DNA from 3 places in the Dorea chungnamensis genome. Region 1 is predicted to be linked to each of the others. Evidence: a T-box and tRNA genes for the amino acid it is inferred to sense, from the RefSeq annotation. Region 1 holds a T-box; the other regions hold tRNA genes.
The links. A T-box is a leader RNA that pairs with one kind of tRNA and senses whether it is charged. The one in region 1 lies ahead of leuS (leucine--tRNA ligase), so its partner is inferred to be a tRNA-Leu.
Positions count from the first base shown of each region.

Region 2: it encodes a tRNA-Leu, which carries the amino acid that the T-box ahead of leuS (leucine--tRNA ligase) is inferred to sense. The anticodon was not compared.
Region 3: it encodes a tRNA-Leu, which carries the amino acid that the T-box ahead of leuS (leucine--tRNA ligase) is inferred to sense. The anticodon was not compared.

Region 1 covers NZ_JBDOHT010000013.1:16,824-29,107, reverse strand. The annotation lists gene ABE613_RS11560 (TrkH family potassium uptake protein) at 1-969, shown strand, start outside; gene ABE613_RS11555 (CvpA family protein) at 990-2,600, shown strand; gene ABE613_RS11550 (AEC family transporter) at 2,600-3,538, shown strand; gene ilvB (biosynthetic-type acetolactate synthase large subunit) at 3,598-5,334, opposite strand; gene ABE613_RS11540 (TetR/AcrR family transcriptional regulator) at 5,428-6,006, opposite strand; gene ABE613_RS11535 (CapA family protein) at 6,091-7,245, opposite strand; gene ABE613_RS11530 (hypothetical protein) at 7,305-7,727, opposite strand; T-box leader at 7,947-8,196, shown strand; gene leuS (leucine--tRNA ligase) at 8,463-10,892, shown strand; gene ABE613_RS11520 (MerR family transcriptional regulator) at 11,099-11,305, shown strand; gene ABE613_RS11515 (TipAS antibiotic-recognition domain-containing protein) at 11,360-11,944, shown strand; gene ABE613_RS11510 (hypothetical protein) at 11,996-12,284, shown strand, end outside.
Region 2 covers NZ_JBDOHT010000030.1:872-8,726, forward strand. The annotation lists gene ABE613_RS14960 (DMT family transporter) at 1-168, shown strand, start outside; gene ABE613_RS14965 (hypothetical protein) at 401-643, shown strand; gene galE (UDP-glucose 4-epimerase GalE) at 699-1,718, opposite strand; tRNA gene ABE613_RS14975 (tRNA-Glu) at 1,981-2,052, shown strand; tRNA gene ABE613_RS14980 (tRNA-Thr) at 2,057-2,129, shown strand; tRNA gene ABE613_RS14985 (tRNA-Ile) at 2,158-2,231, shown strand; tRNA gene ABE613_RS14990 (tRNA-Asp) at 2,331-2,404, shown strand; tRNA gene ABE613_RS14995 (tRNA-Val) at 2,440-2,512, shown strand; tRNA gene ABE613_RS15000 (tRNA-Leu) at 2,542-2,628, shown strand; gene ABE613_RS15005 (transposase) at 2,755-3,312, opposite strand; gene ABE613_RS15010 (hypothetical protein) at 3,531-3,959, opposite strand; gene tnpC (IS66 family transposase) at 4,032-5,477, opposite strand; gene ABE613_RS15020 (ISL3 family transposase) at 5,857-6,738, shown strand; gene ABE613_RS15025 (transposase) at 6,791-7,543, shown strand; partial or broken gene ABE613_RS15030 (transposase) at 7,608-7,835, opposite strand.
Region 3 covers NZ_JBDOHT010000003.1:29,336-41,619, reverse strand. The annotation lists gene ABE613_RS03390 (hypothetical protein) at 1-249, opposite strand, end outside; gene ABE613_RS03385 (YbjQ family protein) at 260-901, opposite strand; gene ABE613_RS03380 (hypothetical protein) at 904-1,170, opposite strand; gene ABE613_RS03375 (helix-turn-helix domain-containing protein) at 1,270-1,488, shown strand; gene ABE613_RS03370 (hypothetical protein) at 2,012-2,794, shown strand; gene ABE613_RS03365 (DUF2238 domain-containing protein) at 2,732-3,649, opposite strand; gene ABE613_RS03360 (SufB/SufD family protein) at 3,675-4,601, opposite strand; gene ABE613_RS03355 (ABC transporter ATP-binding protein) at 4,620-5,339, opposite strand; gene ABE613_RS03350 (MerR family transcriptional regulator) at 5,519-6,682, opposite strand; gene ABE613_RS03345 (hypothetical protein) at 6,765-7,145, opposite strand; tRNA gene ABE613_RS03340 (tRNA-Leu) at 7,288-7,367, opposite strand; tRNA gene ABE613_RS03335 (tRNA-Lys) at 7,421-7,493, opposite strand; tRNA gene ABE613_RS03330 (tRNA-Gln) at 7,501-7,572, opposite strand; tRNA gene ABE613_RS03325 (tRNA-His) at 7,587-7,660, opposite strand; tRNA gene ABE613_RS03320 (tRNA-Arg) at 7,730-7,803, opposite strand; tRNA gene ABE613_RS03315 (tRNA-Gly) at 7,857-7,927, opposite strand; tRNA gene ABE613_RS03310 (tRNA-Pro) at 7,936-8,010, opposite strand; gene ABE613_RS03305 (metallophosphoesterase family protein) at 8,133-8,612, opposite strand; gene rdgB (RdgB/HAM1 family non-canonical purine NTP pyrophosphatase) at 8,629-9,258, opposite strand; gene ABE613_RS03295 (THUMP domain-containing class I SAM-dependent RNA methyltransferase) at 9,276-10,439, opposite strand; gene ABE613_RS03290 (hypothetical protein) at 10,640-10,822, opposite strand; gene ABE613_RS03285 (DUF1700 domain-containing protein) at 11,072-11,533, opposite strand; gene ABE613_RS03280 (glutamine synthetase III family protein) at 11,677-12,284, opposite strand, start outside.

The sequences.
Region 1 (12,284 bases):
CGTGCAGAGGTTCCGGGGCCAGAGAAAGATAAACTGGTTCCCAAGATGACTTCTACAGCGAGAATTCTTTATGGAATGTACTTTGGACTGACATCTATAGAAATCATACTTTTGATCTTTGGTGGAATGGGACTTTTTGACAGCCTGATCTTTTCATTCGGAACAGCAGGTACCGGAGGATTTGCCAATTACGGAGCCAGTGTCGGATATTTTAACAGTGCATATATCGATGGTGTCATTACTACATTTATGATATTATTTGGTATTAATTTTAACTTGTATTTTCTGCTGTTGATCGGAGAATACAAAATGGTTTTCAAAAATGAAGAATTAAAGGCGTATTTGCTGATTATATCTCTTTCGACAGCGGCGATTACACTGAATATCAGCGGTCAGTATCCCAATCCATTAAAAGCATTCCGCTACGCAGTATTTCAGGTGGCATCCATTATTACAACGACAGGATATGCAACGGCAGATTATAATGAGTGGCCGATGTTTTCTCAATGTATACTTTTGTTTTTGATGATCGTTGGAGCGTGTGCATCATCTACCGGCGGCGGAATGAAAGTATCGCGTTTTCTGATGGTGTTGAAAAATATTAAACAGGAGATTATGAAACTGGCACATCCTAAGTCTGTAAATATTATCAGAGTCAACGGGAAAAAAGTGGATCATGAAGTTCTTCGAAGCGTCAATGTCTATTTGATGTCATATGCTGCTCTTTTGATAGGGTCTGTTCTGCTTATTTCTATTGATAATATGGATTTTGCGACTACATTCAGCTCTGTGTTAGCGACAATGAATAATATCGGACCTGGAATTTCAAAGGTAGGGCCGGCAGGAAATTTTGCAGCATTTTCACCATTATCCAAGCTGGTTTTTTGCATTGATATGCTTGCAGGGCGTTTGGAAATCTTTCCATTTTTAATGTTATTTACAGCTTCAGCATGGAAAAGAAAGTTCTAGAGTATAGAACAGGAGGTAGTATGAAAGGAAAAAAGAAGTTTTTAATTGCAATTATTGTAGTATTGCTGGCAGGTTTATATTATTATATTTCATTGCCGGCAATCAATATCCACTCTTCAGACACATGGTTTTTTGTAATTGTGATATTTATTGTGCTGGCGGTCTGTTATGCAATGCGTAAAAGACTCGGAAGAGGTGAATTCCGGCAGAGTAAAGTGATGAAAGGTTTTGGAATTATTATACTTGGACTCGGAATCATCTATCTGATCGGCTCTCTATTATCGTCTCCGATTGTAAATGCCAAAAAGTATCAGAAATTGTTGACTGTTGAAGAAGGAGAGTTTACGGAAGATGTAGAAGAACTTTCGTTTGATAAGATTCCGCTTCTGGATAAAGATACGGCAGAGATTCTGGGAGACCGTAAGATGGGAAGTATGGTAGATATGGTCTCACAGTTTGAGGTGGATGATATCTATAGCCAGATTAATTATCAGGATAATCCGGTTCGTGTGTCTCCGCTGAAATATGCGAATTTGATCAAATGGTTTACCAATCGTTCGAATGGAATTCCGGCTTATATCCGTATTAATATGGCAACACAGACTACGGAACTTGTAAAACTTGACGAGGGAATGAAGTATACGACCAGTGAACATCTGAATCGGAATATTTACAGGCATCTGCGGTTTGCACATCCGACCTATATCTATGGAGACTTAAGTTTTGAAATTGATGACAAAGGTGTACCTTATTGGATCGCACCGGTAAAGAAGTTTAATATTGGACTTTTTGGCGGTGAAACGGTTGGGAAAGTAGTATTGTGTAATGCCATTACCGGAGAAACCAAGACTTATGATATTGAAGATGTACCACAGTGGGTAGACCGTGCATATTCTGCAGATCTTCTGGTGCAGTTGTTTGATTATTACGGAACATTGAAACATGGTTTTCTGAACAGCGTTTTAAGTCAGAAAGACTGTCTGGAAACGACAGACGGATATAATTACCTGGCTCTGGATGATGACGTGTGGATGTATACAGGAGTGACATCTGTAAACGGAGATCAGTCTAATGTTGGTTTTGTGCTTTCGAACCAGCGTACTATGGAGACAAAATATTATAAAGTAGAAGGTGCGACAGAAGCATCTGCCATGTCTTCCGCAGAAGGACAGGTACAGAATCTGGGATATCTTGCGACATTTCCTCTGTTGTTGAATATTTCGGATGAACCGACATATTTTATTGCTCTAAAAGATGATGCGGGGCTTGTGAAAAAGTATGCTATGGTAAATGTTCAGAAATATCAGATTGTTGCCATTGGCGACAGTGTAAGCCAGTGTGAAGAAAATTATCTGGAATTATTGCTGAGCAATGGAGTGAAACAGGTTGAAGAAGATACCAGAGAGGTAAAAACCATCCAAGGTAAGATTACAAAGATTGCACAGGCAGTGCTAGAGGGAACATCGCACTATTATATCATGGTGGAAGGTTCTGATGATATCTTTGACGTATCAGTTGTTGATTATATTGATGTTGTCAGATGTGAAACCGGGCAGGAGATTACCATGGAATACAAAGAGGGGGACAAAGCAAACACAGTCATGTCTCTGGAGATTAAGGAAGAGAAATAATGGAATTGAGTATACTTTTGGCAGAGCAGATTATGGCCATGTTTTTAACGATGGTCGTAGGATATATTATTGTAAAGATAGGACTATTTAAAACGAAAGACAGTAAGATTATATCTAATATCGTTGTATATATCTGTTCACCATGTGCAATCTTTAATTCCTTTCAAATTGAATTAACAAAGGACAAAGTATATGGGCTGCTTCTGGCAACGGTTCTTTCAGTTATTGTGCATGTTGTGATGATTGCTGTGACAAAGCTCATTGAGAAGCCTTTAAATATTAACAGTATTGAAAAGGCTTCTATTATCTATACGAATTCAGGCTATCTGATCATTCCGCTGGTATCGGCGGTACTGGGAAGTGAATGGGTATTCTATACATCTGCATTTATCATGGTTCAGGCTGTTTTGGTCTGGACACATGGAGTAAGCGTTGTGAATCAGGAACAGCAGAGAGATTATAAGAAGATTCTGTTGAATCCGAATCTGATTGCCATATTCCTTGGATTCGTATTTTTTGCCACTGGAATCAGGCTTCCAGTTGTAATAGGCAGTAGTGTCAGTGGGTTTGGCGATATGGTGAGTACCGCCAGCATGCTGGTCATTGGTATGGTCATTGGAGATGTGAATCTTCTGTGGGTGTTCAGACAAAAACGTCCTTATCTGATCTGTCTGCTGCGGTTGATTGTATTTCCGTTGATTGCAACAGTGTCCTTTGCATTCCTGGGTCATCTGGGCTTACATAATGATGCAGAATATATCTTTATGGTTGTATTACTTGCTACAGCGGCACCTTCGGCAGCTATGGTAACTCAGCTTGCCCAGATATATAATAAAGATGCGCAATATGCCAGCGTAATTAATGTAATGTCTGTCATTTTCTGTATCATTACCATGCCTTTGATCACGCTATTGTATGAATTCCTGTTTTATATATAAAGAACTGAACTGATTGACGGAACGATAAGTGGAGGAAAGATGAAATCCTCCACTTTTTATTATGCATTCTTTTGTGAGCCTTCTAAAATCATATGCTGTAACGGTCTGCCTGGCGGGACGATCGGCAGTACATTCAATTCTTGTTCAATGATAAATTCAATGATTGTTGGTGCTTTCTGGTTTTGCTTTGCTTCGGTGAGTGCATCTGCTATTTCCGATTCTTCTGTGACACGGATTCCTTTTGCACCATAGCTTTCTGCCAGACGTATAAAATCAGGAGTATATTCCGGACAGTTTTGGGTTGGTGTATTACAGATAGCGGCACAGCTTTTGCGGCGGCGAAGGCAGGTCTGCGAATAGTGTTTTTGGTAGAACATCTCCTGCCATTGCCTTACATTTCCCAGATAGCTGTTGTTGAAGATACAGATAATAATCGACAGTTCATTTACAACAGCAGTAGCTAATTCCTGAATATTCATCTGTATACTTCCATCCCCGGATATTACGATCACATCTTTTTCAGGGTTTCCAATTTTGGCTCCAAGTGCTGCCGGGAAACCATACCCCATAGTTCCGAGACCGCCAGAAGTCAGAAGTTGTTTGTGCTCATTGAGATCAAGAAACTGAGTCGTCCATAATTGATGTTGTCCGACATCTGTTGCGATGATAGCATTTTTGAATATCTGGTTGATCTGACCGATAATCGACTCAGGTGTCATACCGTCGCCGGATATATGGATAGGGTGTGCTTTTTTCCATGTGTTGATTTGTTCTGTCCAACTTCTGATATTTAAAGGGCCGGCTTTCTCAAGTAATGAGCAGATTACATCTTTTGCGTCAGCAACGATAGAAAGATCTGCTTCAATATTTCTGGAAATGCAGATTGGATCTATGTCAACGCGGATGATTTTTGCATTTGGCGCGAATTCGTCCGTTTTTCCTGTAATGCGGTCGTTAAATCTTGCCCCGATAGAAAATAGTACATCGCACTGACTGATTGCAGAATTTGCAGCATAACTGCCGTGAATGCCTATGTTTCCAATGTATAGTTCATGGTCGGATGGTATGGCACCTTTTCCCATGATGGTCGTGACAGCAGGGATGCCGGTCAGTTGGATTAGTTTTGTCATTTCTTTACCTGCATGAGCTATATTTACACCACCACCGATTAAGAAAACAGGCCTTTTGGAGTGATCTAGTATGTCTAAGGCTTTGATAATCTGAAGGGAAGGAGTGGTGTTTTTGGGCTTGCAGTCCTGAGTATCTACTGTGCAAGGGTAATCATCGCTTCCCAATTCCTGTTGAATATCTTTTGGAATGTCAACTACCACGACTCCTGGCTTCCCGGTCTTGGCGATATAGAATGCTTTTTTTATAATTTCAGCCAGATTTTCTCTCCTTTTAACAGTAACTGCGTATTTGCTGATGCTTTTGGTAATATCAACAATATTTACTTCCTGAAAAGAGTCATTACCGATTAGTTTTGTCGGCACCTGTCCTGTAAAACATACCATTGGAACACTGTCATAATTGGCAGTCGCAATGCCGGTTACCAGATTGGCGGCACCTGGTCCGCTTGTTACAAGACAGACACCAACTTTTCCGGTAGAACGGGCATAACCATCAGCAGCATGAACTAATCCCTGTTCATGCCGCGGCAGGATGACTTTGATATCTGTTTCGCCATAAAGGGCATGAAACAGATTAATGGCCTGCCCTCCGGGATAGGCAAACAGTACGTCAACCTTTTCTTCCTTTAAAGCTTTTACAAATAATTCAGCACCAGATATTTTCATATTTCGACCTCCTTTGTATGCATGTACTTGCTTGCATAAAATTAATATTTAAGGTACTGCCAGATAAATAAATATCCGATAGTACCTGATTCATTATATTTGCGGAATTCCCCGGCAAAACACTTCGACGCTTTGCTTAATAAAGGCTTTTTTCTCTATAGACGTCAACTTATCATCAAAGGATGCGCGTAAAAAAGTATATCCAAAAGTGGATGAAAAGATAGTGAGCGCCAGGCATTCAAAATCCAGATGTGGTAATTTCCCTTTTTCTTCCATTTTTTTAAAATAATCTACGAGAGAAGATAAGAACGCCTGTGGAACTTTCATAATTAATGAGGCTGTATCATCATAAAGCTGTGGTGCCCGTAATCCAATGGAAAGATTCACAAAATCGGGTGTCATCCTCTCCATATATGCATTCATGAACATTTCCAGATCATGCTGCAAGTCCCATGTGACATTCTGGAAGATCTCTGGAGTAATATTTCCGCGCCATTTCTCCTGGGCCACGCCATGTAAAACGATATCTTTTTTGCTTTTAAATTTACGGAACAGAGTGCATTCATTGACACCTGCAGTTTTTGCGATATCCTTGGTAGTTGTAGCTACATATCCTTTGTCCCGTATTAAAGACATCGTGGCGTCAATGATTTTCTGACTTGTCTCATCCATAGCATACCTCCATGCAAGTGCGTACTTTCATCTTAACACTTTTGTTGTTGAAATTCAAGAATGGATTATTGGTCAGTTTGTTCATCACAGATTCGAACTATATTCTTTGATTTTGTTCAGTACTCGTTGCTTTTCGTCTTCGTCTAGCGGTGTAGGACGATAATCATTGTAGCTGCTGGCGGAAGAAAGCGAACATGGAATGATATTGATGTTGTCGTCTTTTTCAACCCCATTTTCTGTAATGGTAAATGTCTGCTGAAAGATCATGGTATCTTTGTCTGTTGGATTGGAGTTCCCTCCGAAACAGAAATTTCCCAGGCTGTAAGCAATATATTTGTCTTTATACTTTTCGATACCCTGTAATACATGAGGGTGATGACCGATTACCAGATCGGCACCTTCGTCGATTGCCAGATGTGCCAATTGCTTCTGTGTATCGTTTGGCTGGTATTCTCGCTCCATTCCCCAGTGAAAATTAATAATGATTAATTGTGCGCCTGCTTTTTTTAATGCAGCTATATTCTCTTTTACCTGCTGCTTCTTTTCCAGATGTTCTGCAAGTTCGTAGATACCGGTAACACCTACCTTGATCCCTTTGATGTCCAGAATTTTCACATGTTCAAAGCCAAAACTTGCGATGCCTGCATCATCTAAAGCATTGATTGTATCAGTATAACTTTGCTCCCCATAATCCATGCTGTGGTTGTTAGCCAAGTTAGCAGCTTCTATAGAACTGTCGGAAAGAATCTTGACGTAATCCTGGGAGGCTTTAAACGCATAAGTTTTGTCTGCGCGCTGGTCGGAGGTGGTAAGGGTTCCTTCCATATTTACAATTGACAGATCATCTGCTTCCAGTATGGATCGAACATTTTGGAAAAAGTAATCGGGACCGTTGATATCGTAATATGCCGGAAGACTGGTCGATTGCGCAAAGTTGACATCTGTTCCCAGTGTACAGTCACCCATAGAACTTACGGTAATAGAAACCGGTGCTTCAGAGTCGGAAGGTTCTGTACTGTTAATCACTAGTTCCTGTACATCGACTTTGGATGTATCAATATTTTCAGAAGGCGGAGGTGTTTCTACCTTCTTTTCTTTATCTTTAGAATGAAAAGAACGCACTGTCAAAAACAGTAGAATACATAGAAAGAGAAAAAGAAGAATGCACAACATTATGCGAAGTCTTTTCATCTTCTGGCGTCTGGCTCTTTTCTTTTTTGCATCTTTGATCCCACTCATCTTTTTGTACCATAAAGGGCAGCCCGATTGGACTGCCCTTTCCTTTTGAAATAGTTATATTAGTTCAAAAATGTGCATCCCTCGGCATTAACACCTGATAAATCAGCTTTATCGGCACTAATGCTTACATAGAAATCAATACCACATTCCTTTGAGATCTTTTTCAGTCTTTCAATAAAATCGGGCATGCTGTCTAAAGAAATATCAGCATGCTTCAGAATACCATCGATAAAGATACATTCGATATCGTGGTTAGAACTATACATGCCATATAAGAATCCAATGTATTCGTCTGTATTGGTAATTGTCGGGAAATCATCCATACAAATTGTACGGATATCAAATGCAACACTTGCTGTATCTCTGTGAGTTTTCTTGATAAATACTACATTGCCGTTACATTCTTTTGCTTTTGCGTTAGCCTGTTCGATCATTTGTTGTGTTTTTCCGCTGCCTTTCGGACCTGTTAATAAATTTACCATGGGAAATCTCTCCTTTATGTATCATATTATACTGAACATCTCAGTACGATTTACTTATGTCTATTATACACTAAAGGTGTAGAGGGAACAACCTTAAAATTATACATTTTCATGGAAAGATGATCAATGTTTTGTTTGTTGTGTAATGGAAAGTAAAACAAGGGGGTTGACTTATTTTAACATTCTTCATATAATAATTAGGCAAATAGTTTATATATGATAGAAACGTTGATGAGGAGTATTAAGAGCCTATCGTTTACAGAGAGCTGTCGGGTGGTGCAAGACAGTAAGCGTAATCTCCCAACTCGCCTCGGAGTTCTTCTGTTGAATGCTATGGCGATTTGAAGCAGTCATAGTAGTATAGGCAGGAGCGGGATTTCCCGTTACAGAAAAGAATGAGTGCATATGGAGTTTTACCTCCATATGAAGAAGAGTGGTACCACGGAAGCTAAGCCTTTTCGTCTCTTGAGAGATGTGAAGGCTTTTTTATTGTCAGGTTTGTGAAGAACCTCACCAAGTAAGTAAGGAGACAACCATGCTGCTAAGCTCGAAAGGACCTCGCTAAGCCAGCAGGTTGTATATTGCTTACTAGGTTCGTGTAGAACCTCACCAAGTAAGTAAGGAGACAACCATGCTGCTAAGCTCGAAAGGACCTCGCTAAGCCAGCAGGTTGTATATTGCTTACTAGGTTCGTGTAGAACCTCACCAAGTAATCAATATAGGAGGAATGGAAAGATGTCAAACGTACCTTATAATCATAAGGCAATTGAGAAAAAGTGGCGTGAAAGATGGGAAAAAGATCCTGTTAACGTCAAAGAAAATGCAGATGGAACAAAACGTGAGAAGTATTACTGTCTGGATATGTTCCCATATCCGTCAGGAAATGGGCTTCATGTTGGACATTGGAGAGGATATGTAATCTCTGATGTATGGAGCAGATATAAATTGCAGCAGGGTTACTATATCATTCATCCGATGGGATGGGACGCGTTCGGACTGCCTGCTGAGAACTATGCCATTAAGATGGGAGTGCATCCGGCAATTTCTACCGCTGAGAATATTAAGAATATCAAGCGTCAGATCAATGAGATTGCAGCACTGTATGACTGGGATCGTGAAGTAAATACAACAGATCCTGACTTTTATAAATGGACGCAGTGGATCTTTGTAAAGATGTTTAAAGAAGGGCTTGCTTATGAGAAGGAATTCCCAATCAACTGGTGCCCGTCTTGTAAGACCGGTCTTGCCAATGAGGAAGTAGTAAATGGAAAATGTGAGCGCTGTGGAACTGAGGTTACGAAGAAGAATCTTCGTCAGTGGATGCTCCGTATTACTAAATATGCAGACAGACTGTTAAATGATCTGGACAAGCTTGACTGGCCGGAGAAGGTTAAGAAGATGCAGGCTGACTGGATTGGCAAGTCTTACGGTGCAGAAGTAGATTTCCCTGTTGAAGGAAGAGAAGAAAAGATTACGGTATATACAACAAGACCAGATACCTTGTATGGTGCAACCTTTATGGTTCTTGCTCCAGAGCATGGACTGGCTAAGAGCCTGGCTACGGATGAGACCAGAGAGGCTGTTGAGAAATACATCTACGATGCATCTATGAAGTCTAATGTAGATCGTATGCAGGATAAAGAGAAGACAGGTGTATTCACAGGTAGTTATGCAATCAATCCGTTAAACGGTGAGAAGACACCAATCTGGCTGTCTGATTATGTACTGGCCGATTATGGTACCGGTGCGATCATGTGTGTACCTGCACACGATGACCGTGACTTTGAATTCGCAACGAAATTTGGCATTCCGATTATTCAGGTTATTGCGAAAGATGGAAAAGAAATTGAAAATATGACGGAAGCTTATACCGAAGCGAACGGAACAATGATCAATTCCGGTGAGTGGAATGGTATGGAATCTGCAGTGCTGAAGAAAGAAGCACCACATATCATTGAGGAGCGCGGTATTGGACGTGCAACTGTAAATTACAAGCTCCGTGACTGGGTATTCTCTCGTCAGCGTTACTGGGGTGAGCCAATTCCGATCGTACATTGTCCAGATTGTGGCTGTGTACCAGTGCCGGAAGAAGAATTGCCACTTCGTCTGCCAGATGTAGAATCCTATGAGCCGACAGGAACCGGTGAGTCACCACTTGCAGGTATTGATGAGTGGGTGAATTGCACCTGTCCTCAGTGTGGCAAGCCTGCAAAACGTGAGACCAACACCATGCCTCAGTGGGCTGGATCTTCCTGGTATTTCTTACGTTATGTTGATAATCATAATGATAAAGAACTGGTATCCAGAGAAAAAGCAGATGAGATGCTTCCGGTAGATATGTATATCGGCGGTGTAGAACATGCGGTATTACACTTATTGTATTCTCGTTTCTATACCAAGTTCTTATACGATATCGGTGTGATTGATTTTGATGAGCCATTCCAGAAACTGTTCAATCAGGGTATGATCACTGGCAAGAATGGTATTAAGATGAGCAAATCAAAAGGAAATGTGGTATCTCCGGATGATCTTGTGAGAGATTACGGATGTGATTCTCTGAGAATGTACGAGCTGTTCGTAGGACCACCGGAGTTAGATGCAGAGTGGGATGACCGTGGAATTGACGGTGTAAACCGTTTCTTAAAACGTCTGTGGAATCTGGTAATGGACAGTAAAGAAGCAGATGTAAAAGCTACCAAAGAGATGATCAAGGAACGTCACAGACTGGTATATGATATTACTACTCGTCTGGAAAGCTTCAGCCTGAATACAGCAATCTCTGGTTTCATGGAGCATAACAATAAGCTGATTGAGATTGCCAAGAAAGAAGGCGGAATTGACAAGGAGACATTGTCTACCATGGCAGTTCTTCTGTCCCCATTTGCACCTCATATTGCAGAAGAGATCTGGGAGCAGTTAGGACACGAAGGCAGTGTGTTCAGTGCCGGATGGCCAACTTACGATGAAGAAGCTATGAAAGATGATGAGATAGAAGTTCCGGTACAGATTAACGGTAAGACCAGAGCAGTCATCTCTGTGGCAGCAGATGTTTCCAAAGAAGATGCAATTGCAGCCGGAAAAGCAGCAGTGGCAGATAAGCTGACAGGAACCATTGTAAAAGAGATCTATGTTCCGAAGAAGATCATCAATATTGTACAGAAATAAATTGAAGGAAAATATTTCCGACAAATAGAGTACTTGAATTGAAAAGTGTAATAAGAAATGGCGTAGGTAATAGAGATATTATCTGCGCCATTTTTCTATGCACGAAAATGGGTGTAGGATTATTAGGAATATGATAAGATAAAAACAGAAAACATCTTGACTCTCCAGTAACGTAACGGTTTACGATGAATAGGAAAGGAGGAAGTATGAAAACAGTAAAAGAGGTGTCGGAGCTGACAGGAATCAGTATAAGAACATTACGGTATTATGATGAAATTAATTTACTTAAGCCTGCAAAATTAACAGAAGCAGGATATCGTTTGTATGACGAGAAATCGCTGAAGGAATTACGACAGATTATGTTTTTCAGAGAATTAGAAGTTCCATTATCAGAGATAAAAGCAATTATGTGAAATCCTGATGCTGATAAGCGAAAAATTCTCGAAATGCAAAAATGGATGTTAGAAATGAAGCGTAACCGTCTGAACGGAATAATTGAATTAATTTCTGACGTATTGAAAGGAGAGGAGAAGATGAGCTTTGAAGCATTTAACCATGACGATATTCAAAAAATAGTTCATCATTCATTAGAGGTTATGAGTGAAGAAGATAAAAAGACGATAGTAGAGAAGTATGGAGATATTGATCAGTTCGTACAGACTGTAACAGAAAACTTCAAAGACGAAAAGGTCTGTGAGCAGTTGATTAAAATATATGGAAGTAAAGAAAAAGCGATAGAGGCGAGTCTGCAGTCAACAGGAGATAAAGAGGAATTTACTGAGAAGCAAAATGAAATAGATATGACTTACAGACAATTTGCCCATGCAATGGAAAATTCAGATAACGATATGGCAATGGAAGCGGTAAAAAGATTGGCAGAAAATTATAAAAGTCTTTTTAAAGTAGATAATGCGAGAGCCTTATTGTTGGAAGTTGCAAACGATTACCGAAACAATTCTCAAATGGAAGAAGCCACAGACAAGCAATATGGAAAAGGAATTACAAAGTATATCGGTTCAGCAATTTATCAGTATTATGGCATAAAGGATTAGTGTAAAACAGAATTAGATGATATAATGAGTCTTGATCAGAGGTGATTTAAAATGAGTTATTCTATAGGCGGAGCAGATGGACCGACATCTGTATTTATAGCAGGACAGACGGGAGAAAACTGGATAAATATCTTTGGATTTATCATTATCATATTAATGTTACTTCCGAATCTTATCTATGCATTTTATTATCGGGGACAGGAAAATAAAGTAGTTAATAAGGGAATGAATCTGATGGAACAGATTGGAAGATATGCATCCATGTTTCTTATGGTGTTTCATATCGGAATTGCGGAATTCGGATTTTGTTCTGTGAATGCTTTTTTGATGTATGGAGTAG
Region 2 (7,855 bases), on a different contig from region 1:
AGTGTTGCGGCAGTTATTTTATCTATGGAATCTGTATTTGGAATGCTGTTCTCTGTGATAATCTTGCATGAAAAATTTACGATAAAAATATTAATTGGCTGTGTATGTATGTTAATAGCTGTACTGTTATCTGAATTAAAGGGTACGCAAGAAGAAGTAAATGTATGATATCGATTTAATGTCTCCAAATAAGAAATATGCCTAAAATTTCTCTTTGCTTTTTTGATAATAATTACCAAAATTACATTTCTGAGAGTGACTTTTGCTTACGAAAAGAAGATTAAAATGATAAAATATATTGTGAAAAGGGCTCAGACAGGTAATTTACATGATAAGGATTGTTTCATTCAAATTCACTGAATGCAGCAATCCTATTATATTAAAAAAGAGGAGGAATATTATGAAAAGAGTGAAAGCGGCATGTATCACGCAGACATTACATTTCTTTCAGAAGGATGATATTGAAAGAAATTATGCGACAAAAATGGTGGAAGAGGAAGTAAGAAAGTACAAAGCAGGGTTAGACAAAACGGGAACAAAATACAGAATATTATCTGAAGAGACATTGGAAGATGGCTCCGTAATGATTGAAATTAAAAAACAGTATAATACTTCTTCTGTCGGAAATTATCTGGATAAATAAAAAATGGACAAGGTCAGTTAGGATCTTGCCCTTAATTATGTTGTTGGCTCCTTTTTTATTCATTATATCCGTTAGGATTCTGGGACTGCCAACGCCAGGTATCTTCACACATTTCATCAAGTCCACGTTCTGCTTTCCAGCCAAGGATTTTCAACGCTTTTGAAGGATCTGCATAACACATAGCGATATCACCGGCTCTGCGAGGCTTAATCTCATATGGGATTTCTTTTCCACATGCTTTGGAGAAAGCCTTTACCATATCTAACACAGAGTAACCAACTCCTGTGCCAAGATTAATGATATCGAGACCTGGATTTGTTAGAATGTAGTCAATAGCTTTTACATGTCCAATAGCCAGATCAACAACATGAATATAATCGCGCACGCCAGTTCCGTCCGGAGTATCGTAGTCATTTCCAAATACACCTAATTTCTCGAGCTTTCCAACAGCGACCTGAGAAATATATGGCATTAAGTTATTTGGGATACCTTTTGGATCTTCGCCGATTCTTCCACTTTTATGAGCTCCGACTGGATTGAAGTATCGAAGCAGGATTACGTTCCATTCTGGATCAGATTTCTGCAGGTCTGTCATAATCTGCTCCATCATAGATTTGGTCCAGCCATAAGGATTCGTACATTGTCCTTTAGGACAATCTTCTGTAATAGGCATTACTTCCGGGTTGCCATATACAGTAGCAGAAGAACTGAAAACGATTCTTTTTACATTGGCACTGCGCATAGCATTCATAAGTGTCAATGTTCCAGTGATATTATTCTGGTAATATTCCAAAGGCTTGCGAACAGATTCGCCGACAGCTTTCAGGGCTGCACAATGAATAACAGCATCGATAGATTCCTTCTGGAATAATGTCTCAAGAGCTGCGTGATCACAGACATCACCTTCGTAAAATGTTACTTTTTTACCGGTAAGTTCTTCTACCCTTTTTAAAGATTCTTGAGAAGAATTACAGAGATTGTCATATACAGTAACTTCGTATCCCTGGTTCAAAAGTTCTACGGCAGTGTGACTCCCGATATAGCCCGCTCCACCGGTGATTAATATATTTGCCATAATAGTTCCTCCTCCTATTGATTTTATGTAAATATCTATTTTATAATTATTATGATATTGAAGAAAATTGTCAATAGCAATAAATATAGTGGATAAAAATATAAGAATATTGAGATGCTAAAAAGTGTGATGATGCATATGAAATTAACATAGAAAATAATATAAGAAAATCAGAAAAAAACACAAAAAAGTGTTGCAAATTATCGTGGTATATGGTATTATAAATTTCGGTCACCACGGAAGACGTGTTGACATAGATTATGGCTCCGTGGTCAAGCGGTTAAGACATCGCCCTTTCACGGCGGTAACACGGGTTCGATTCCCGTCGGAGTCATTTCGCCGATGTGGCTCAATTGGCAGAGCAGCTGATTTGTAATCAGCAGGTTATCGGTTCGAGTCCGATCATCGGCTTAGTTCCTAACAGGGACTTACTGATTTTGGACCTTTAGCTCAGTTGGTTAGAGCAATCGGCTCATAACCGATCGGTCCTGGGTTCGAGTCCCCGAAGGTCCATTTAATATCGACTTGTAAGTTCGTATGAATCCTCACTAACAGCGCCGATATGTATTGCACGTAAGTGACCATAGTACGGTCACTAAGTGCTCATAATGAGGCCCAGTGGCTCAGTTGGTTAGAGCGCCGCCCTGTCACGGCGGAGGTCGAGAGTTCGAGTCTCTTCTGGGTCGTTCGTATCGCAAGATACGACGTAATAATTTCATATGGGATCATAGCTCAGCTGGGAGAGCATCTGCCTTACAAGCAGAGGGTCATAGGTTCGAGCCCTATTGGTCCCACTTTACAACATGTAATGTGTTGTGAAAATGCCGCAGTGGCGGAACTGGCAGACGCACAGGACTTAAAATCCTGCGGGACTTATACTCCCGTACCGGTTCGATTCCGGTCTGCGGCATTTAATAAAAGCTTAATCTTCAAGGGCACTGAAAAACTCCCATTTTTTGTGGGAGTTTTTCTTTATCTACTATATTAAAAAAACTGAATACAGATTTTGATAAAAAACGCAGGAATAGTACCATATTTACCCTGCGAAACATGTCGCTAACCGCGTTATTCTTTTGGCATTTACGACAAACGCTGTAAAATACATTTGTACCCGCATGGCAAACAGCCCAGTCGAATCTGCTCTTCGCAGACCATGGGCTTCTTTCAGTTCGCCATTCTTTTCTTCGATTCGATGACGGATCTTTAATCGTTCCTTAAATTCATCACTTGCTTCAAATTCAAGACGTTCACGATTTTTTTCACTTACTTGAGTCACACAATAGCTTTGTGTCTTTCCGTTCCCGACCCGGCACTTATCCTTCAAAGGACATTTTTTACATTTCCGTTTGCTAAATACGTAATTATGATATTGATTACCGTTTTTGGCTTCACGTTTTTCAACACGCATTGCTAATTCGCCTGCAGAACACTGTAGTTTTCCAGCATCTTTATTGAAGGAGAACCCTTCCTCCAGTTCTGCTGCTGCGGCAGCTGCAACTGCGGTATTTGTCCTTGCAATTAATGTGATTTCTTCTCCACATATCTCTAAGTTTTCTTCACTTACATATGCCATATCACCTATGATTTCGGTCACTTCGATTCCACTTTTTTGGCACTCTCAATTAGATTTGGAAGTTCCTGACCATCTGGTGCTCCGCCATCTGTTACACTGATTCCGGCAATCAGCCGTTCTTCAGTTATGGCCAGATGGTTTTTATATCCATAAAAAGTACTGGTTGGTGTTTTATGTCCAAAACGTGCATCTTCATCGTCTTTTGAACGGATATCACGAATCTTCTCTGTTTCCAGTAGTTACTTTATTTTTTCGTAAAGTTTCTGAATCTTTTTGCTCTCAATAGCGAAAATATCTTCTTTTAAAGCAGATAATAGCTCGTGAGTATATGAAATCTCTTCTTCCAGGCTGGATTCCAAAGAAGGTTTCTCAGGAAATTTTTCGGATAGTTCAAATGCATTTTTATAAATTTCTTTCCGTAACTGCTTACTCAAATCACGTAAAATCTGTGTCGGTGACTTTGCGCGGACAGATGCATTCGTGTGTGTAGCATCAACGATGATGGTTCCTGATTTAATCAGTCCTTTATCTAATGCCTGTTGTATGGTTTCCTTCAACATTTCCTCTAGGATATCTTCTGTAATCCGTGTCTTGCGGAATTTTGTCAGGAGACTGGGGTCGACCATGCGGGCTTCCGGTTCCATATCTAAAAAATATTTATAAGACATGTCGGTCTGGGCACTGTTAATTAGCCGTTCGTCTGACAAATCATATAATTTTGTAACTATTCAGAACCACCCTTATTCAAAGATGAAATCAGGATAACCTGAGATTGCATTTCGGATTGTTTCGTAAGCATTGTATCCCTGCTTATGTGCCGTACCAACGTAGGACATGATTTTTAGATAATCTCTGGCCCCTTCCTCAGTTCGGAAGCATCCGGATACTTTGGTTTTCACCTTTATCATCCGCAGATCTCGTTCCGCCTGGTTGTTATCAAACGGGACATTGAAGTTATGGATAAAAAGGCAGACTGAGGCCTTGTAATTCGCAAGGCGTTCTACCAACGCAAGGATTTTTCCTTTTTTCTTCCGTCCACGTTTTTTCTCCGTGGTTTCGGAAAGTGGATTTTCCTTCCGAGCCTGTTCGATAAGTTCATCATACTTCTTATCGAACTTATGATAGTGATAATAGCTCAGAGAGTGCTTGCCTTTCTCTACAGCTTTATCTTTGACCTTTTTCATTTCCATTAAAAGGTCTATAAATGCAGATGCCCACTTCTGATCAGGATGATTTTCATCAATCCCCGTTAATTCACGGAGAAGATGGGCACAGCAGATAGCATGCTGAATATCCGGATAATTCCAGTAGGAAGCCCAGCAGTCATGCATGGCAATCCCTTTGAATTCCGGGAGAACACCGCATTGCTCCATGCCTGCGGTTCCACGTTTGGGACTGATATCAAGATAGGTGTATTCACAGTTTGAGGCATCATGAACCCACCAGAGTTTTTTATCCACTCTGGTTCCGGTTTCATCGAAATGTCCAAGCGCGGAACCGATCATCTTATCCTTGATCTTACCTACTGTTTCACTTAGACTGTCAGCGCATCTTTTTACCATGCTGCTGATCGTTCCTGTTGCAATCGGAATGTTAAATACTCCGGAAAGAATCTCATGGGTGCGTTTGATGCTGACTGCACCTACGGTATTTAGTGCAACAGCTAATGCCTGAAGGTTTTCACCATACTGTACGGTTGCTTTTACGTCAGAAGGGAAATCACCTCTGCGGGTATCTCTATACAGCATACAGATTAGAAGTTCCAATGCCTGATGCTCCGTTACATTGACTGTAACAACCGCATCAATAACATGGCGTTTCTCTGCGATACATGCAGTGCCTTTGCATATCTGATAATGCTGGCATCCTTCACATGCGGAGGGCATATGTTTGATTATTTCATCCGGAGCTGTTATTACCGCTAAATGTGTCCCCTGATGTCCGTCCTGTCCACCGACCTTTTTGCCAGATGGTTTGCGGAGGCTCTTAGGAGCAGGTTTTTTATAGCCATCACTGGAAGGTGGTTTGGAACTGTTTTTGGAGTTCTTATTAAGCTGTCCCTTTAGTTCCTGTATGGTTTGATTTAACTCAGCAATAGTTGCAGTGAGCATTTCATTCTGCTTGAGTAATGAAGCATTCTGTTCAAGCAATTGCTGAACCATTTCAAGTGTAACATTTACTGGCATTCAGACCACCTTCTTCCGTTAAAATTGATACTTCTATTTTAACGGAAAATGGCCAAAAAAGCGAATCGTGTCGTTTTGATATACTGTCAAAATGACGGTGGATAAACAGTAAAAATCAAAGGATAATTGCCGATAACGCCCAGATAAAATCCACAAATAGAACGTTATCTGGCTGTAATCGAGGATTTATGGTTTAGTAATCCACAGACAAAAAGCATTTGGCAGTTGTATTGAAAAGTTATCCACTTTTCGCAATAAAGCAATGGCAAAACAGAAATATTATTTTGGTTCTTCCGCATATTTACGTATAATGATGGAAAATTTGTGCAGAGTATACTATAATGATTGTAAATGTTTTTGATAAAGGATAATGGTGTTTATGGAATTAAATAATACTGCTCTGAATCTTCAGCAATTCTTTCCATCCGAGTTACAAATACAGGAAATTGAGACAACTTCTGATACAGTGTATATCTGGATGAAATCAAGAACACGAAGTATTACTTGTCCCAAATGTAATAAAGAATGCAAAACATATCATGCTGTACATAAGAGAAAGGTTCAAGACCTCCCTGTCTGGGGGAAAAGAACAATTCTTATGCTCAGTATCTATGAGTTTGAGTGTGAGAATCCAGAATGTAGCTGTGTAAGTACAACAGAGAACTTTAATGGTTTTCTTAACGGATATAGTCGCATGACGGAAAGGCTTGCTGATTTGGTAACACAACTGGCATTGGAAACGAGCTGTGAAGGAGCAGCAAGGATTTTAAACTCAATGAATATAGCAATCAGCGGAGACACTGTGATCCGCACATTGCTTAAGCGTTATGATAATCAGCCATTACCTTCCTGTGGGAGTTGTGTTGGAGTAGATGATTTTTCTTTTAAAAAGCGGCATAAATATGGAACTATTATTGTGGACGAGGAAACCCATGCTCCGGTTGCGGTATTAGAGGGACGTGATGAAAATACCTTAAAAGCCTGGCTGGAACAAAACAAGCATGTCACAACAATCACAAGAGACAGAGCAAGTGCTTATGCACGAGCAATTGAAGAAGTTCTTCCAGATGCAATGCAGATTGCCGATCGTTTTCATTTACACCAAAACCTGTTGGAGGCAGTTAATAAAATACTTGGGAGAGAAGTACCTGCAACGACTGCTATTCCTCATGCAAAGGAGACAATCATCCCAGAAAAAAGCGAACATCAAAAAAATCCCAGTTCCATAGGGCGTAAAAAAAACCACTGCCATTGTGGATAACCTAACTGCCAGGGAGGAGAAATGTTTATTATTAATCCAACAGATACAGGAAATGCATAAACAAGGACTGGGGATTGCTGAAATAGCAAGGAGAACCGGGAAAGACATTGGAACAGTGAAGAAATATCGTGAAGGTGAACCAATAATACTATGCCGTCATGGCAGAAGGGGAAAAAGTAAATTGGATCCGTTCAGAGACATTATAATAGAAAAACTTAAGGCAAAAATTCATCAGGCAGATATAATCAGGCATATCACTGAAAATGGATACACAGGTACAAAAACAAATGCACAAATTTACATAAGAAAACTATGTGAAGAATGTAACATACCTGCGTCAAAATATCGTTCCGGTGGGAACAGTCTTGGTACAAAACGTACTGGTTTTAAGAAAAGTATGGACGCTGACTATATAACACGTGCCGGGATTTTTAATCATATATGGATGGGAATCGAACTGACGGATATACATAAAAAATTTCTTTGGGATAAATATGATGTTTTATATGAAATCGGTGCCTGCGTATCTGAATTCCGAACAATATTTGGCAAGAAGAATATCTCCTTGTTGTATCTGTTTATAGAACGCTATAAAAAATCGACTATAAAGGAAATTGCTTCATTTGCTAAAGGATTAGAAAAAGATATTGAAGCAGTTGAAAATGCAGTTGCAAGTGATAAAAGTAATGGTTTTGTAGAAGGAACTAACAGTCGCTTAAAGATGGTCAAGCGCACCATGTATGGGCGCTGCGGAAGGCATTTGTTATCGGCAAAGTTGATGTATAGGAATGCTACTGGTACGTAAATATACGGAAGAACCATTATTTTCTCCGTTTTGACCAAAAATTAATGTGCCCTAAACGGGGTGCTGAATAGTTACATAATTTTTTCAAAAACAGCAGTTTAAACATCAGTTCCGGTTCTTTGGCAGGACGTCCAAAATTCTCACAGTATTGCTTACGAAGCATGGGATTTACAAAGCTGAAATCAATATTTTCTTTTATTCTGCGCAAAAGATGGTTCGCTGGAATAATCGCATCATAAAGTCCTTGATATGGTGATAAAGATAGTGTCATTTGTGAATGATCCTTCAGCATTTTTGAAATCCCCTTTCCTT
Region 3 (12,284 bases), on a different contig from region 1:
TAACTCTAAAGCATATCCGCATATTTTGCATCGCGCCATATTACTACTCTCTATTTTCCATCGATCGGTTGCTTTACATATAGGACATGCTTTATTTTGTAATCCATTCATTTCCTTATCTAAAGAACAACTCTCTTTATTTAACTTTATACTACTCTTTATAATATCAATTGGACAGCCACAATTCGGACATTTGTCCGCATACTCTGAAACATCATGTCCACATTCTGTGCATTTTAAAAGCGCCATATCTTTCTCCTTATTTCTCTATTTTTTCAATAACAACTGCTGTACCATTAGCAGACACAGCTATTATATTATTTGAAAATGTCGTAATATCGAAATCAACACCTATCAAGGCATTTGCATTAAGCGTCATCGCATTAATAATCATTTGTTCTTGGGCAGCTCTCTTCGCTTGAGACAATTTTCCTTCAAAAGTTTTAGAAGATGTTCCTAATAGGTCTGAAATACTTGCTGATAATTCGCTATAAAAACCTGTCCCCAGTACAATTTCACCATGAGCCAAATCAATATATTTTTGAATTTTATATCCCTCAAAATTATATCCTGTAGAAATCATAAATGCCTTACGTTTTTTCCTTATTTCTTCTTCTTTTTGCATTTGGAATTGTTCTTGTTGATACATAAATTGTTTACTATCTTTTATTCTTTGAATCTCATTTTCCACAGCATCAATTATTTCTCGAGATACATTTTTAGATTCTATTTCTATTCTTAATTCATGCTCGCTCATTTCCAATTGCTCAGTAGTTTCTGAATTTATTATTTTTCTAAAGAGTGGAGCACATTTATAACAAGCCACATAATCATTTGTAATTTTATGTTTATCCTCTCCAAATCCCCCTATTCTGCGTCCACATATACAACAATTAGCCATTTTCACTTTCCTCCCTCATATCTCTTAATCTTCCTTAAGATATTTCTAAACATCTCATCCTTTAATAAATATATTTTATCACGACTGACAGGAAATTCCGACATAAAATCTGGATTTTCTTTGAAGAATTTTTCTTGCTGTTCATCCGTCAAATGAATCGTAAATTCTTCATAGAAATCCAAATCATCCTCAAAGATGAATTTTAAAAATTTCTCTTCTTGCTCTTCTGTCATATTTATATCATTTGGCTTCGGCACAATATTCTCCAATATCATCATCTCCTAATGAAATTATATTCGTAATTCCGAAGATATTCAAGGATAAGAAGTCAGATTATGCTTAATCTATATAAATAAGGCGGTATAAATATGATAGATTATTCTCCATTTTGGAAAACCCTTGAAAAATCAGATGAAAATTGGTACACTCTAACATCTAAACATCATATGTCACATAGTACACTTCACAGACTTAAACATGGACAGGATATTAGCATGAAAACAATCAACGATCTGTGTCGTATTCTTAACTGTCAAATACAAGATATTTGTGTATATATACCATCCGATAACGATCAAAAATTATAAAAACGAAGAATTTTTTGTGTTCAATAATGACTTCGATACCGACTTCGATAAAAGCCTTTATTTTTGGGCTTTTTTATTTTTTGACATAAAATCCATTCACAAAATGTTAGGAAAATCAAGACTTTACAATTTCCTGAAAAATAGCAATTCTAGTTCGATAATTATTTTTTTATACTTGATGTATGAGCACTCCACATCTATACATAAGGAATTATCATCTATACCTCAACAATGTGAATATTCCCCTCTATATTATTATTGCTTACTATTTTGATTACCTTTTAATGAACGATGTGCAGAAACCTCCTTTTTTACAGTATTTGCGTATTCCTAAAAGGGTTCAAGTCCCTTTCTCCGCATCTATTATTTTTATAAAAAAACCGGAAACTTCACTGTTTTCGGTTTTTTTCTTTTCTACAATTCTAAAGAAAACCTTATGTCTTCGTGAACTTTTTGTGATATCCCTTGAGACTTTTGACTAAACATACTACAATAAGAAATCGTTTAAGGAGGGTTTGAGTATATGAGTATAAATGGTAACACAGTAAGGAAAGATACCGAGGATTTTTTTGGTGATGATTTCGAAGTCATATATCAGGAAGATTTCCCCGACCTAAACTTTTTTGAAGATGAAGATGACGATTACAGGGATGTTCTGTCGAATCTCTCAGAATTAGATGACGATGATGACATTGACTATCTGGAAGAAAATTATGATTATGATGAATATGAAGATGAGGAGGAAAACTCTTCTGAAGAAGATAAGAAGAAGCGCAAAAAGCGCCGCAGAGTACCGAATCTGCTCTCCCCTGCAGGAAAAGCTGCTAAAACCGGTGGAAAAATAATCTATAAAGCCGTTAATCTTTTGCTTCGCGGAGCAACTTTAATTTTAATCGCGATAATCACATATACACTGACTGTAAATTTCTGGAATAATTACAGTGCCTACGGAGATATTTTCCATGCTATTACAGACAAGAATTATATCTTAGGCGCTTATGCAGGAGTTGCATTATTCTTACTGATTTTTGAGGTTATCACTTTTCTGATGGTGTTATTTGGCAGTAAAAAAAGCAGCCGCAAGGGCCGCTGTCAGGATACAGGACGAGGCCTGTTCTCTTTTGTATTTATCTTCGCAGGTTCTTACCTGGCTTACTTATTTCACGGATTGGTTCCGGCATCTCCGGCTCCACTCCAGGGAGTGCAGGGAGCACTTGCGGTATATGGTACTTTACACACAACATTACTTCCGCTTTGCGCCGCTGGCATTATCAGCTGTCTGATTCGGAAATTCCTGATCCGATAAGCGATTTTTTTCATACTCTTCGTCTTCCGTCTCTACCTGCTTCAGGAAATCAGCATCCTGAGACTTGAGCCGGGGGATGAAGCGTTTCGCGAATCTGCCCTTTCCACGATTCTTCACATAAAAATAACCAATCGTGGAAAATACAACTGCGCCAATAAAGTTAACGAACAGATCTTTCATAGTATCCAGAAGTCCGATATCCAGATAACCGCCAAGGCCCAGACTCTGTCCATTGACTACCACATCCGTGATATTGTCAATTTCAACTGGGGTGTTTGCTCCCGCCGGATCCAACATCACAGAGTGAATACTATGTACGATCGTATCTTTCTGCATGTCCAATCCAAAGAAAAGATCCATACTACATTCAAAGAATTCCCACAACACGCCGATCGTCATGGAAAAGCAGAATGCTACAATTGCCACGAACACTGGCGATAATTGTATTGAGAATTTTTTACTTCGGTTCAGGATATCTACCAGTGCGAACCCAATTGCCGCTGCCAGGAATCCGTTGATCGTATGCAGCGCGGTATCCCAGAACGGAAACCTGATATAATAAGCTTGGATCTCTCCAAGGATTTCTGCTGCAAATATAAAGATTAATATCGTAATTTCCAATGCAGTAGGCAGTTCTATTTTCAGATTAATCTGTATAAAGCTTGGAACAAAAAGCAGTAATAATGTCAGAATACACAAGAATACATTTTCATAATTCTTATTAAATATCTGAAGCACCATCATCAATATTACCAGCATACGAAGAACCACATACACAACAAATGAGCTTCTGTGCTCTCTTAGTTCCATATGCATTGCTTTTTTCCATACTTTCAGTCTTTTTTTAATCTTCATCTGATGTCCTTTCTCTGCACATCTCCTAATTCAGGAAATTTTCAATAATAATGGATTCTGCTTCCTCCTCCGTCATACCCAATGTACGCAGTTTCACAAGTTGTTCATCATTAATTCTTCCGATTGCCGCTTCATGGATAATTGCCGCATCCAGATGTCTTGCATTGATCTCCGGAATGGAGCTTACTTCTGCATGATCCATGATGATGGAATCACACTGTACATGAGCATGGCACTTGGCATTCCCTACCGCCTTCGGGTGAAATACCTGCTTAGACTCGCCTTTTGCAACAGATCTGGAGATAATCTGCGCGGAGCTTCCCTCTCCATTCATCTGCACTTCCATATTGGATTCTGCAGTCTGACTGTCATGCGTCATTAATTTTTCAATCACATATAACTTGGAATTTGCTCCCATCTCAACATCCGTCTCACGAACTGTAGAATCTACACCTTTAATCTGTGCTGTATCCAGTGTAAATACAGCATCCTCTTCCAGATAAATCTTTGTGACTGGATTCAGCACTCTGGCACCTGTGCCTTCCCCTTCCCCATAATGCTTCTCCTCATAACGGACATTCGCACCCTTTCCCACATGGAAAGAGTGGATTCCATCATGACGGCTTTCGTTACAGCCACTGTTGTGAATTCCGCAGCCGGCTACAATCGTTACATCCGCACCTTCTGCAACATAGAAATCATTATATACTATATCTGTCATACCGGAAGCATCTACCACGACCGGGATATGTACCTGCTCTCCTCTAGTCTCTCCGTCAATATAGATGTCAATTCCTGACTTTTCTTCCTTTTTCTTAATCTTAATATGCTCGCTGTCTCCGTGACAAAGAGCAACTCCATTATGGCGCAAATTAAAAGCTCCTTTTTGCTGGAAACCAGATCCATCGATCTGCTCTAATATCTTTTTTGTAATCTCATCTAATGTGGCCATCTCTAACACTCCTCTCTCTTAGCAGTTCATGCAGGCGCAGCTGTCACCCTTATCCAACAATGTCGGAAGAATCTCATCTTTTGGTCCGATTGCGCCAATATTGCCATCCTCAATTACCATAATCCGGTCTGCCATCTGGATAATACGCTCCTGATGAGAGATAAGGATCAGGCTTTCTTCCTTTTTACTGTGTATCTTTTCAAACTGCTGGATCAACATGGCGAAACTCCAGAGATCAATCCCTGCCTCCGGCTCATCAAAGATACATAACTTATGCTGCTTTGCAAGCACAGTCGCAATCTCCAGGCGCTTCATCTCTCCGCCGGAAAGAGTTGCATCTACTTCTCTTTTCAGATATTCCTGCGCACACAGCCCGACACTACTTAGCAATGCACAGCATTCCGGCTCTGCCAGTTTATGTCCTGCCGCCAGAGACAATAACTTATCCAACGTCATACCCTTGAATCTTGGCGGCTGCTGGAATGCGAAACCGATTCCCGCATTGGCGCGATGATTAATATCATAAGAGGTAATATCCTCTCCGTCCAGTATAATCTGGCCTTCATCTGCCTGTTCAATTCCCATCAACACCTTGGCAAGTGTTGATTTTCCACCACCATTCGGTCCAGTAATGACAAGCATCTCACCATCTTTAACATCAAAACTGATACCCTTGACGATGCTTCTCTCTATTCCATTTTCATTCACCTTGAATGTCAGATTTTTTACTTCCAGCATATCTGCTTACGCTCCTTTTCCAACTGTATTTTCCAATATATTCTCCTATTATTAATATACACATACTTCACATTATAATCGGTTTTTTCTTTTGTTGCAACATATGGTTTTCCGGACACACATAAAATAGCCTTAATAAAAAGAGCCCGCACGCGAGCTCTTTTATCCAGATTCTCTGATTATCTTAAGATCGTTGTTCCTCTTGACTTGCCCTGCATTGTAAATGCCGCACCGGCGATATTCATCATCTTCGTTGCACTTACGATTGCATAATACCGGCTTCCTCCGCTCTTCGGAGCATCTCCGATTACATGGAACCAGCTAAGTCCAATATATATCGTAAATATAAATGACATCACCGCTGCCGGTATCCACAGGTCACTTAGAATTCCTGCCAACACAGTCAGGATGATTGCATACACAACGGCCATCCCCAGAACATATCTTGCTTTTGAGAAAAATGCTTGTTTTTTCCCTGATAACAGGAAGAGCAGAAGTACATATAGCACCATCGCCAGCCAGAAAATCGCAAGATGCATTCCACTTATGGTCTGATTCTTCACTTTTTCTGTACTAAACACGCTACGAACAGCCAATGATATTCCCGCAATAAACGGTGTCAGAACCAAAGCCTCCAAGTGGAAGAATACCGTCAGAGCTTTGACATTTGCGGTAAAATACATACCAATATAGCATATCAAACAGACAATTACCGCCAGAATCAACCATTTCCACTGGTCAAAGAACAAGGTCTGGCGATTCAGGATCTCTCCCGGATTACTTTTTATCGCTGCAATTCTCTTACTCCATGACATTCCTTCATATCTCAAAAAGAAATCCCCAAATAACAGTGCAATAACTGCATTCATGAAATATCCCCACACAAGCATCCATGTCAGATTCTTGTTCAGCTGTCCCAGCGTCAGTATCTCCTTGGTAATATCTTCTTTCCAGATCTTCTCAAACTGCTCTTCCCAGATATCCTTTTCCTCACCCAATATCTGTTCATCCACTTCTTCAAAGGAAATATCCAGCTGTCGGATTGTTCTGCACACCTTTTCAATCTCTCGCAGATTCTTCTCTTCCTCACTGATCCGCTCCAGGCGCTTCTCCATAACCTCATCCAGCGAAAGGGCCCCCGCATTCAACATCTTAACATCCGATATCGGAATTCCCAGCGCCCTCAAGACTTTGATTCGTTCCAGATTCTTTACATCCTCTTCTGAATACTCACGGTAATTGTTCTCCCGATTTCTGACTGGATTCAAAAGGCCTTCCTCTTCATAATAACGGATGTTCGCTCTGGTAATCCCCACCCTTTGTTCTACTTCCTTAATCTTCATACGAATCCCTTCCTTTCGTTCTTATATGATGCGATTGTAGGGTATCAAGTTCCCTGAAGGTCAATATATTTCCTGAAATAATTTATTTCCACACAATATCTGCCAAATGTATTTTCTCTATATGAGAATTCCAATCTTCTTTACTATATATCTTCTTATAGAAATTATCTACTTTTATCGTTTCTTTTCCAAATAATCCCCTCTTCTTCTTACAATAATAAACCGTTACTTTCCCATAATATTCCTGGCTTACTCCTGTTGACCGGAAAGTTCCTGACATTGGAGGTATGCCCAGGGTCCTTTTGTCAAAACTAACCAGTAATAAATGATCTTCCGGAACAGGATTGCCAGAAATTATCGAAACGCAGAATTGATTGACACTATCTTTTCTATCATAAAATTCTAAGTCTATTTCTTCCACTATAGCCTTTCTAATCTCATCTATTTCTTTATCATATTTCATATCGATCCCTCCTCTTTCTTTATTTCTTATAGCAATTGTAAAGTATCAAGTTCCTTGAAGGTCAATACTATCCCTGTAAAAAGATGTCTATACGGACAAAAAAAGCCCCAACCCCCTGAAATCGAAAGGCTGAGACTTTCACTGCGGATGACAGGAATCGAACCTGCACGGTCTCCCACTAGATCCTAAGTCTAGCGCGTCTGCCAGTTCCGCCACATCCGCATAATCCATATAAATGATATCAAAAGGGACCAGCATTCTGATCCCTTTTTTAGTGAGCGTGCGGGGATTCGAACCCCGGACAACTTGATTAAAAGTCAAGTGCTCTACCACCTGAGCTACACGCCCATAATAACTGGGCTAGTTGGATTCGAACCAACGAATGCAGGAGTCAAAGTCCTGTGCCTTACCGCTTGGCGATAGCCCAATAAAAAGAAAAAAGGTGGGTAAAGGGACTCGAACCCTTGATATCCAGAACCACAATCTGGCGCGCTAACCAACTGCACCATACCCACCATATATATTACTTATCGAACTATTGATGTCCAACTAAGTACCACCTTATTCAATTTTTGTGGTTCTAACGAGCCTGGGGGGATTCGAACCCTCGACCTACGGCTTAGAAGGCCGTTGCTCTATCCAGCTGAGCTACAGACTCATAAGACTAGCTCCTTAGAACTATACTTCTTAAATCCCTTATGGCTTTAAGAAAGCGGGTGATGGGAATCGAACCCACGTATCCAGCTTGGAAGGCTGGTGTTCTACCATTGAACTACACCCGCAAAGTCTATCGGGGTGACAGGATTCGAACCTGCGACCTCCTGGTCCCAAACCAGGCGCTCTAGCCAAGCTGAGCCACACCCCGATATTTTATTTTCGTGTCATTTATGTCTTCATCTCCGTGACACAATAGTTATTATATAGCAAGGCTCTCAGCTTGTCAACAACTTTTTTCACTTTTTTACAGTACTTTTTACAACGCACTTTTTACAGATATCGTAATGAGAATTCTATCCTGTCTCCGCCCCCAATTTCCATCACCATATAACTGGGCCTGCGACCTTCTTGCCTTGGATACGCAATGCTTCCCGGATTCAATGTAATAAGATCTTCTTCTCGAGTCAATGTCGGTTTGTGTGTATGACCATACATCACAATATCCGCTCCTCGTGCTCTTGCTTCTTCTTTTAATCGTTCTTCTCCCATAGAGACATAGTAATAATGTCCATGGGAAATAAACATATGATAACCACCCATCATAAACTCTTCTTCACCCGGAAGATCGGAAAAGAAGTCATTATTTCCTCTTACAATATGTGTAGGGCAGTCTGCCAGCGCTGTGATATAATCTTCTCCACCCTCGACATCTCCGAGATGAATCAACATATCCATTGGCTTTTCTTCCTCCAGTACCTTTTCCAGATTCCTGTGCGAACCGTGTGTATCGCTTACAATCACTACCTTCATAAGTATCCTCGCAATCTTATCTTTCTCTGGATTCCAGTTTTTTCTCCAGAATCTTTCTCATCTTTCTTAAGCCTTCTCCTCTGTGACTGAGTTCATTCTTCTTCTCCGGTGCAAGCTGCGCACTGGTACATCCATACTCCGGAAGATAGAATATCGGATCATATCCGAACCCATTTTCCCCCGCAATCTCATACCCGATGATTCCTTCCATCGTTCCTCTGACCACTTCACTGCTTCCATCCGGGAACGCAGCCGCAATGGCACAGACGAATCTGGCAGTTCTTTTTTCATCCGGCACGCCATCTAATCGGTCAATAAGGTTCTGATTCTTGATATCGTAAGAAGTATCTTCTCCCATATATCTTGCTGAATAGATTCCCGGCTCTTTGTTCAGATAATCAATTTCCAGGCCTGAATCATCTGCCAGAACCACCGCATTTTTGTATTTCGGCATATTCGCCGCTGCTTCTGCTATTTTGGTCGCTTTTATCAAGGCGTTTTCCTCAAATGTCTTTCCATCCTCTACCACATCTGCCGTAATTCCCGCTTCCTTCTGGGACAGAATCTCCATTCCCAGATCTTCGAGAATCATACGAATCTCTATCATCTTATGTGCATTGCCTGTTGCAAATATAATCTTTTCCATCTGTTTCCTCCCCTTTATTATTTCTCCTGTTGTTCTCTGGGCCGTCTAGGCGGTTTTGGCCCCAGGAACTGGTAAAAGTATGTTTTTAACATGCCATTATAAATCTTACGGTTCTTATCCGCCTTTCTTCCAAAATACCTCTCTGCTTCTTCATAAGAAGTAATCATGTATGCAGACCAGGAATCCAGTCGTTTGAAACTGTCGCCAAATGCTCTGTATAATTGCGGCAAGTCTTTCTTTTCTTCCAGACGCTCTCCATAAGGTGGATTCGTAATGATAAATCCATACTTCTTCGGATGGCTTAAGTCTTTGACGTCTCTTTCCTGAAAATGAATCAGATGTCCAACGCCTGCTTCTTCTGCATTTCTTCTGGCTATCTTAACAACTGAACCATCCAGATCATATCCCTGAATATCCACATCAACCTCGTCATCAATCAAGTCATTGGCCTCATTGACTGCATCGTACCATAACTTCCTCGGAATCAGATTCGTCCATTCTTCCGCCGTGAAAGACCGGTTCATTCCTGGCGCAATATTTGCCGCCATCATAGCCGCTTCAATCGGAAATGTTCCGCTTCCGCAGAATGGATCTACCAGAATCCGGTCTTTCCTCCATGGTGTCAGCATGATCAATGCCGCTGCTAACGTCTCCGTAATCGGTGCTTTTCCTGAAACTTCACGATATCCACGCTTATGGAGGGATATTCCTGATGTGTCAATTCCAATAGTAACCACATCTTTCATCAAAAATACCCTCACCGGATAGGATGCCCCATCTTCCGGGAACCATTCCATATGATAATGCTCCTGCAGCCGCCTTACCATAGCCTTTTTCATAATCGACTGTATATCAGAAGGGCTGAAAAGCTTACTCTTCACAGAAGCAGCCTTCGCAACCCAGAACTTTCCATCTTTCGGAATATAATCTTCCCAGGGAAGACTCTTCGTCTTTTCGAACAGCTCATCAAACGTCACCGCCGTGAAGCTCCCGACTTTCCACAATATTCTCTCCGCTGTACGCAAGAATATATTAGCACGGCAGACTGCGTCCGCATCCCCATAGAAAGTGACCCTTCCGTCTTCGACTTCTGAGATCTCATATCCCAGATCAAGAATTTCTCTTTTTAATACCGCTTCCAATCCAAAATGACAGGGCGCGATCAATTCAACTTTCTTCATATAATAATCTCTCTGTTCTCCAATTCTGTCTATTTACTTTTCCATCTTACTTTCTTTCTATAGCACTTGTCAACTCACACCGAAAACTTTCTGTTATCCTGTTAAAATCGGAAATATTTTTATACAAAAAACACCGCCTGCGGTAATCATTTTCCACAGACGGTGCTTTCGTTCTTCAGTTTCTATTCTGTCAGATCAGATTAGTATTTATCACCGAAGTTTGTGCTGTTCGCATTCTTGTTCTTTGAAGTTGTACTCTGTGTAGATGCATTTCTGTTAGATGCATTCTTATCAGATGCGTTTCTGTTAGATGTGTTCTTGTCAGATGCATTTCTGTCAGATGTATTCTGACTGTTGTTAGATGAACTATAATTCTTAGCCATGTTAATTCCTCCTAATCTTTTTGGTTACGAGGTTATTATGTCCACGCTCTCAGATTTTATGTATCTTTTTCACAAAAATGCACTTGCAAATATATTAAGTTTTTTTTAATTTTTAACTTGCTTTTTGAACCACCCTATATTATACTTAACAATGTAGAAAGAATACTTTCTACAACCCCTTATTAATTATTTATACTCCCCTCAAAAGACCGATGGCTCCCCCATCGGTCTTTTATTTATCCTATATATCTATTGTCGCCTATTCCCCAGCACTCTTATCACGAACATAATGATCAACAACGGAATCAAAATCGGAGCAAGAAGGCTTATAAGACCGCCGATCACGGCAACGACTACCATAATGATTCCTACAATTCCCAATATCAGAAGCAATTTTTTCCACCAGGTATCAAAGCCAAATACATGTACATGGCCGCCAGCCTTCTGTTGTTCCTGTTCATATCTTTGATTATATGGTTCATATCCATATTCATCCTGTGTATTACCCTGTATCTCAACAGATTCAATAATTGTCTTGGCAATCGCCCACGGGTCTCCCAACTCCGCGATCACGTCTTCTTCCCTTCGTCCTTTTCTTACTTCATCACTGATATAACTATCGTAATATCTGACATTATCCTGCACAATCGGACCGCTCAGATCATTTGCCAACGCATGTCTTAATTTTTCCAAAAATTCACTTTTTGTCATGAAAGCCTCCTGCATCTATTCTTACATATATCTGTGCCTTACAGTATATTTTCAATAATAAAACCTTGCACTTAGAATATCACATACCTGTTTCTATTCCAAGTCCAAGGTTCTAAAATTTTTCTTATGACTTTATTAAAATCCTATACTTCAAACATAAGATCGCCGTAAGATGGCATTGGCCATGCTTCTTTATCTACGATCATCTCCAGTTTATCAACTGGCGCACGAAGTGCTTCCATAGCAGGAACAACATCGAAATGATAGTATCTTGCCTGCTCTTCGCCTTCTTCCATTGCTGCTGCTTTATCAGTGATTACAATAAGCTCTTCTAATGCTTTCTTTGTCTCTGTGAGTAATCCAGAGATTTCTCCCAGCAATTCTGCCTGAACAGATGCATCTGCGCCAGCTTCCTTCACTACAACAACTGTATCTGCCAGAGATTTTGTATACTTAATAACTGCAGGAACAATCTGCTTACTTGCCATATCGATCATCGTACGTGCTTCAATATTGATTGCCTTTGAGTAGTTCTCATATTTGATTTCTGCACGAGACTCAAGCTCAGCTTTGGTAAATACTTTGAACTTTTCAAACATAGCTACCGTCTTTTCTGTTGTCAGAGCAGGAATCGCTTCTACCATAGATTTAATATTCGGAAGTCCGCGTCTCTGGGCTTCTGCAACCCACTCATCAGAGTAACCATTGCCATTGAAGACAATACGCTGATGCTCAGTTGCATATTGTTTGA